DNA from 3 places in the Streptomyces sp. NPDC056128 genome. Region 3 is predicted to be linked to each of the others. Evidence: riboswitches for the same ligand, from Rfam matches in the RefSeq annotation. Region 3 holds a riboswitch; each other region holds the start of a gene.
The links. A riboswitch is a leader RNA that binds a small molecule or an ion and turns the genes downstream of it on or off. The one in region 3 is predicted to bind cobalamin.

Region 1 (2,190 bases), on a different contig from region 3:
TTCGCGGCGGTCTCTGCCGTCTGCGACTTGCGGGTGAGGTCGCCGAGGACGAGGACGTCGGGGTCGCGGTCGGCGACGGTCTCCCAGCCGACCTGCGGCCATTCGTCGTGGGTGTCGTCCATGGCGTTCTTCGCCCCGACCGCGCGGGTCATTACGCCGGGGGCGCCGCAGCAGCCGGCCATGTAGGGCGAGGTGGAGTTGGCGAACCAGTACATGAGGGTGACGTCGGAGGCGTCGATGCCGGACGTCGCCTTCTTCACGCGGGACTTCAGGTCGGCGACCAGCTTCTCGCCGCGCTCCTCGACGTCGAAGACCCGGGCCAGGTCGCGGACCTCGCGGTAGACGGTGTCCATGGTGAAGGGCTCGCTGCGGACGCCGTCGCCGTCGCCGCTGTTGTCCTTGCCGACGCAGTCGGACGGGGAGAGGTAGGCCGGCACGCCGAGTTCGGTGAACTGCTCGGGGGTGGCCACTCCCCCGGTGCCGAGGGTGGAGGTGAAGGAGGCGGCGACGAAGTCGGGTTCGGCGTCCAGGACCGTCTCGAAGGACGGCATGTCGTCGGCGAGCTGGGGCACGCCCGCGTTCGCCTTCTCCAGCCCCTTCATCACCGGGTCGGTCCAGGTGGCGGTGCCCGCCATGCGGTCGGCCAGGCCGAGGGAGAGCAGGATCTCGGTGGTCCCCTGGTTGAGGGAGACCGCGCGCTGCGGAGGCGCGGCGACCTCGACCTCGCGGCCGCAGTCACGGACGGTGCGCGGGTAGCCGGCCGCCGGATCCGGCCCGGCGGAGTCGTCGCCGGTGTCCGTCCCGGAACCGCAGCCGGCGGCTAGCAGGGCGCCGGCCAGGAGCGGGACCAGGCCGCGGACGGCGCGGCGGGAGGCGGGGAGGCGTCGGAGGCCGACGGGGCGCGCTGCGCGCGAGGAGGCGGGCAAGGAGGATCCTCTGGCGTCGAGGGCTCGTACGCGAAGCCCGTTCGTACGGTGCGTCCCGCGCCGTACGCGGCGCGGGTGCCAGCAGGTCTTCGGACTCGGGATCGACCGGACGGAACGCCTTCCCGGGCGGCCTCCGCCGCCCAGTGGCCCGTGTCCCGCCCGTCACCCTCACCGCTGCGCGTCAGCTCCGGATTCGCACCGGATTCCCTGACCCACCAGGTGGGTTCGACTGGCTTCCGCAAGCTACCACAGGGTCCTCGCGCCACCGGGGGGCGGGCGGCTGCCTCACCCGCCCCCGGCGCCGACGCGCCCGACCGCGTCAGCTCTTGGGCATCAGGACGCTGTCGATGATGTAGACGTTGGCGTTGGCGGTCTTGACGTTGCCGCAGACCACGTTGGCGGAGTCGTTGACCTTGTAGGCCTCGTCCGAGCCGGAGGTGGTGAGCTTGGACTTCTGCAGGGTGTCGAAGGAGCCGTTCTCCAGGTCCTTGGGGGCGAGCTTCTGGCCCACGACGTGGTAGGTCAGGATGTCGGTGAGCATCGCCTTGTCGTTGAGGACCTTGTCCAGGTCGGCCTTCGGGATCTTGGCGAAGGCGTCGTTGGTCGGCGCGAACACCGTGATGTTCTCGGCGTTGTTGAGGGTGTCGACCAGACCGGCCTTCTTGACCGCGGACACCAGCGTGGACAGGGCCGGGTTGTTCGAGGCAGCGGTGGCGACCGGGTCCTTCGCCATGCCGTCGAACGAACCGGCGCCCTCCTTCGGCACGGTGGAGCAGGCCGGGCCGAACGGCTCGTCGGCGCCGGACATGCCGCCCGAGGTGTCCTCGGACTTGTCGTCGGTGGCCGCGGGGGCTGAGGACTCGGCCTGCGCGGAGTCCGAGGAGCCGCTGTCACTGTCGTCGGAGCAGGCGGCCAGCGACAGGGGCAGGACGGCGGCCGCGACGATGGCGACGGCGGAACGACGGATACGGGCGTTCATGGATATCTCCCTGCAAATCGGCAGCACTGAGGCAGCGCTGATGTAGTGATGTGGAGCGTGGTGCGCGTCGAGGTGGAGCGGTGGTCCGCTCGGTGAGCTGTCCGCCCGGTGGGCGGTTCCTATCCGCGTGGGGGCCGAGCCGCCCTGCGTATCGCAGGCAGCGAGCGCAGGCGGGCGGTCCGCTGTCGGTGTGGTCTCGGTTCTTCCCTCACACGGGGAATCCGGAGCCGGGCGGGTTCCGGATTGGCCGATCACCCGATCGAGTGGGGAAGTTTCTCGGGCACC
Region 2 (2,190 bases), on a different contig from region 3:
CCTGGCGGTGCTGCTGATGGGCGGGGACGCGTACGACCAGATGCCGCTGATCGTCACCGCGTCGGTGGTCTCCTTCGTCGTCTCCCAGGTGGTGCGCCGGACGGAACCGGAAGCGGCCCACCCCCCCGACGACGGGAACGACCGGGTGACGGAGCGCCGGACCGTACCGACCCGTACCGCCTGGCACACCGCCCGGCCCTGGGTCGTACGCGTCTGCGTGGCGGTGGCGGTGGTCGTGGCCTACTTCCTGCTCCCCCTCGACCATCTGGGGCCGCACCGGCCCGTGCTGAGCTGGGTGCTGTGCTCCCTGCTGCTGGCCGTCGTGGCCGCGCTGCTGCTCCGGCAGATCCACCACGTCCTCGTGGACCGCCCCGAGACCAAGCCCGGTGTGGTCATCACCCTGCTGATCATCCTGTCCGTGCACATCTTCTCGGCCACGTACTACGCCCTCGCCAAGCAGCCGGGCGAGTTCACCGGCCTGCACACCCGCGTCGACGCGCTCTACTTCACGGTGGTCACGCTCGCCACGGTCGGGTACGGGGACATCACGCCGAGCGGGCAGTCCGCCCGGATCGTGACCCTGCTCCAGATCGCCTACAGCTTCGTCTTCCTCACCGCCGCCGCGACCGCGCTCAGCACGCGGGCGCGCGCCATGGTGGTCCGGCGCACCGAACGGGACCGGTCCGGCTGACGTTTCCGCAGCCCCGAGCCCTGTCCGCCGGGTCCGCGCGACAGGAGGCCCGCTTGTCACCACCCCCGTGGGAGCACTACTGTCGCCACGCCTTGGTGAACGGGAAATCCGGTGTGATGCCGGTGCGGCCCTCGCCACTGTGAATCGGGAAGTCCGGCTCCGGCCCCTCGTGGGCAGCCACTGGGTCCTCGTGACCCGGGAAGGCGTTGCCCGGACTGCGGTACCCGTCAGCCAGGAGACCGGCCAGGGCGCGTCGTCCATCCACGAGGTGCTGGAGAGGGTCTGCTGAGCCATGCACATAGCCGAGGGCTTTCTGCCACCGGCGCACGCGATCGCCTGGGGTGTCGCGTCCGCGCCGTTCGTCGTCCACGGAGTCCGGTCACTCACCCGTGAGGTCAGGGAGCACCCGGAGAGCACGCTGCTCCTCGGCGCCTCCGGTGCCTTCACGTTCGTCCTGTCGGCCCTGAAACTGCCCTCCGTCACCGGAAGCTGCTCCCATCCGACCGGCACCGGTCTGGGCGCCATCCTCTTCCGGCCGCCGATCATGGCGGTCCTGGGCACCATCACCCTGCTCTTCCAGGCGCTGCTGCTCGCCCACGGCGGGCTGACCACGCTGGGCGCCAACGTCTTCTCGATGGCGATCGTCGGTCCCTGGGCCGGGTACGGCGTCTACCGGCTGCTGCGCCGCTACGACGTGCCGCTGATGGTCGCCGTGTTCTTCGGCGCGTTCGTCGCCGACCTGTCCACCTACTGCGTGACCAGCGTGCAGCTGGCGCTGGCCTTCCCGGACCCGAGCAGCGGATTCGCCGGGGCGCTCGGCAAGTTCGGGTCCATCTTCGCCGTCACGCAGATCCCGCTCGCGGTCAGCGAGGGCCTGCTCACGGTGATCGTGATGCGGCTGCTGGTGCAGTCCAGCAAGGGTGAACTGACCCGGCTGGGCGTGCTGCTCACCCGGTCGGGCAAGACCACGTCCGACGAGCAGGAGGCGGTGGCCCGATGACCCGCAACGCGAAGATCAACGCCCTGCTGCTGCTCGCCGTGGCCGCGCTCGCGGTGCTGCCGCTGGTGCTGGGGCTCGGCGACCACAAGGAGGAGCCGTTCGCCGGCGCGGACGCGGAGGCGGAGACGGCGATCACGGAGATCGAGCCGGACTACGAGCCGTGGTTCTCGCCGCTGTACGAACCGCCGTCCGGCGAGATCGAGTCGGCGCTGTTCGCGGTGCAGGCCGCGCTCGGCGCGGGCGTGCTGGCGTACTACTTCGGTGTGCGCCGGGGCCGGCGGCAGGGCGAGGAGCGGGCGGCGACGGCACTGCGGGACGCTCCCGAAGGGGACTGAGTGCTGCCGATCGACGCGGCGGCCCACAGCAGTCGGTGGCGCCGCCGCCATCCCGTGGACAAGGCCGTGCTCGGGCTGGGTCTGACCGTGCTCGCGATCTCGCTGCCGCCCTGGCCGGGCGCGGCGCTGGTGCTGGTGACGGCGCTGGCGGTGCTGCTCGGCCC
Region 3 (2,190 bases):
GAGATCCCCGGCATCGGCGAGATCGGCTACATCGGTCTCACCGCCTTCGTGCTGAACATCGTGGTCACCGTGGTCCTGACCTTCGTCCTGCGGGCGGTCAAGGCACCCGACGGCGTCGACGAGACCAAGCCGAGCGACTACACGGCGGACGCGGGCGACCCGGGCGTCGAGGTCGAACTGCCGCCGGCCACGGCGGGCACCTCGCACTAGGGCCTTCCTCGTCAGCGGGCCGTCGGAGAAATCCGGCGGCCCGTTGTCGTACCCGTCGGGCACACTCGGCGGCATGGACTTCGTGATCCGGCGGGCGGCGGCCGAGGAGTACGACACCCTCGGTGAGATCACCGCACAGGCCTACCTGCGCGACGGCCTCCTCGACTTCGGGGAGGACGACGCGTACCTCCACGAGCTGCGCGCCGTGGCCAAGCGGGCGGCGGCCGCCGAGGTGCTGGTCGCCGCGGCGGACGGCGGAGTGCTCGGCGGCGTGACCTTCGTCCCCTCCGGCGGGCCCATGGCGGACATCGCCCGGCCCGGTGAGGCCGAGATACGCATGCTCGCCGTCGCCCGCGAGGCACGCGGACGCGGGGCCGGCGAGGCGCTCGTACGGGCCTGCGTCGACCGCGCCCGGTCCGTGGAGGGCTGCACACGCGTCGTGCTGTCCACCCAGGGCACCATGCGCACCGCCCACCGCCTCTACGCGCGCCTGGGCTTCACCCGCACACCGGACCGCGACTGGAACCCCCTGCCGGAGCTGGACGACATCACTCTCCTCACCTATGAACTGACGCTCTGACACCACCCCGACACACTGGCGGACACAACATCTGGGGGTGCTGGCGGAGCCCGGCACAAGATGTATGCTCGTGCTCGCTGTCGCCGCAGGGGAATCCGGTGTGAATCCGGAACTGTCCCGCAACGGTGTACATGCGTGTATCCGTACGTTCTCGGACGTACGTGCACGCGTGCCTCAGTCCGAGGACCTGCCGACAGTGCGCCCCGGCCTCCCGGCCCGGGTGCCATGACGTCCGGGCCTCGTGGAGTGGGCCGGTGGACGCGACGCCGCGTGCGCTCGTGTGCTGCCCCCTGCCCTCCGCCAGGCCCCGTGCCGAGCGAGGGAGTGCCCCCACGTGACCATCGCGCCAGCCGATCCGGCCACAGCGACCCCGGTGACGACTTCAGCGATGCCGGTGACCGAGGAGTCCGACGGACCCGGTGCCGCCCTGCTGCGGACCCTGACCGCTCTGACCGCCGACCTCCCCGACGCCGACCCCGGCCGGGTCGCCGCCGCCGCGCTGCGCGGCCGGTCCGCCCACGCGGACGAGGCCGAGCTGCGCGAGCTGGCCACGGAGGCGGCCGCCGGTCTCATCTCCGAGGACCCGGTCTACTCCCGCCTTGCCGCCCGGCTGCTGACCATCGGCATCCGCGCGGAGGCCGCCTCCCAGGGCGTCACGTCCTTCACCGAGTCGGTCGCCACCGGCCACCGCGAGGGCCTGATCGCCGACCGCACCGCCGAGTTCGTACGGCTGCACGCGGACCGGCTGGACGCGACGATCGACCGGGCCGCCGACGACCGCTTCGGCTACTTCGGGCTGCGCACCCTGCACAGCCGCTACCTGCTGCGGCACCCGATCACCCGCAAGGTCGTCGAGACGCCCCAGCACTTCATGCTGCGGGTGGCCGCCGGCCTCGCCGAGGACACTGTGTCCAATTCAGAGACGGGCGCCCACTCCGTGGAAGAGGTCTCCGCCCTCTACGGCCTGATGAGCCGCCTCGACTACCTGCCCTCCTCCCCCACCCTGTTCAACTCGGGCACCCGGCACGCCCAGATGTCGTCCTGCTACCTCCTCGACTCCCCCAAGGACGAGCTGGACTCCCTCTACGACCGCCTCCACCAGGTCGCCCGGCTCTCCAAGCACGCCGGCGGCATCGGCATCGCCTACTCCCGCGTCCGCTCCCGGGGTTCGCTGATCCGAGGCACCAACGGGCACTCCAACGGCATCGTCCCGTTCCTGAAGACGCTGGACGCCTCGGTGGCGGCCGTGAACCAGGGCGGCCGGCGCAAGGGCGCGGCGGCGGTCTACCTGGAGACCTGGCACGCGGACATCGAGGAGTTCCTGGAGCTGCGGGACAACACCGGCGAGGACGCCCGCCGCACGCACAACCTCAACCTGGCGCACTGGATCCCGGACGAGT

Region 1: another riboswitch for cobalamin. It lies ahead of ACFC1X_RS39685 (ABC transporter substrate-binding protein); the one in region 3 lies ahead of ACFC1X_RS25720 (ribonucleoside-diphosphate reductase subunit alpha).
Region 2: another riboswitch for cobalamin. It lies ahead of ACFC1X_RS35470 (energy-coupling factor ABC transporter permease); the one in region 3 lies ahead of ACFC1X_RS25720 (ribonucleoside-diphosphate reductase subunit alpha).

Annotation. Positions count from the first base shown of each region.
Region 1 covers NZ_JBHJVQ010000051.1:22,897-25,086, forward strand. Annotated here, with positions in the region: gene ACFC1X_RS39685 (ABC transporter substrate-binding protein) at 1-926, opposite strand, end outside; cobalamin riboswitch at 989-1,175, opposite strand; gene ACFC1X_RS39690 (fasciclin domain-containing protein) at 1,246-1,905, opposite strand.
Region 2 covers NZ_JBHJVQ010000034.1:25,689-27,878, reverse strand. Annotated here, with positions in the region: partial or broken gene ACFC1X_RS35480 (chloride channel protein) at 1-127, shown strand, start outside; gene ACFC1X_RS35475 (potassium channel family protein) at 218-691, shown strand; cobalamin riboswitch at 768-954, shown strand; gene ACFC1X_RS35470 (energy-coupling factor ABC transporter permease) at 984-1,691, shown strand; gene ACFC1X_RS35465 (energy-coupling factor ABC transporter substrate-binding protein) at 1,688-2,026, shown strand; gene cbiQ (cobalt ECF transporter T component CbiQ) at 2,027-2,190, shown strand, end outside.
Region 3 covers NZ_JBHJVQ010000016.1:21,799-23,988, reverse strand. Annotated here, with positions in the region: gene mctP (monocarboxylate uptake permease MctP) at 1-210, shown strand, start outside; gene ACFC1X_RS25725 (GNAT family N-acetyltransferase) at 284-790, shown strand; cobalamin riboswitch at 838-1,000, shown strand; gene ACFC1X_RS25720 (ribonucleoside-diphosphate reductase subunit alpha) at 1,125-2,190, shown strand, end outside.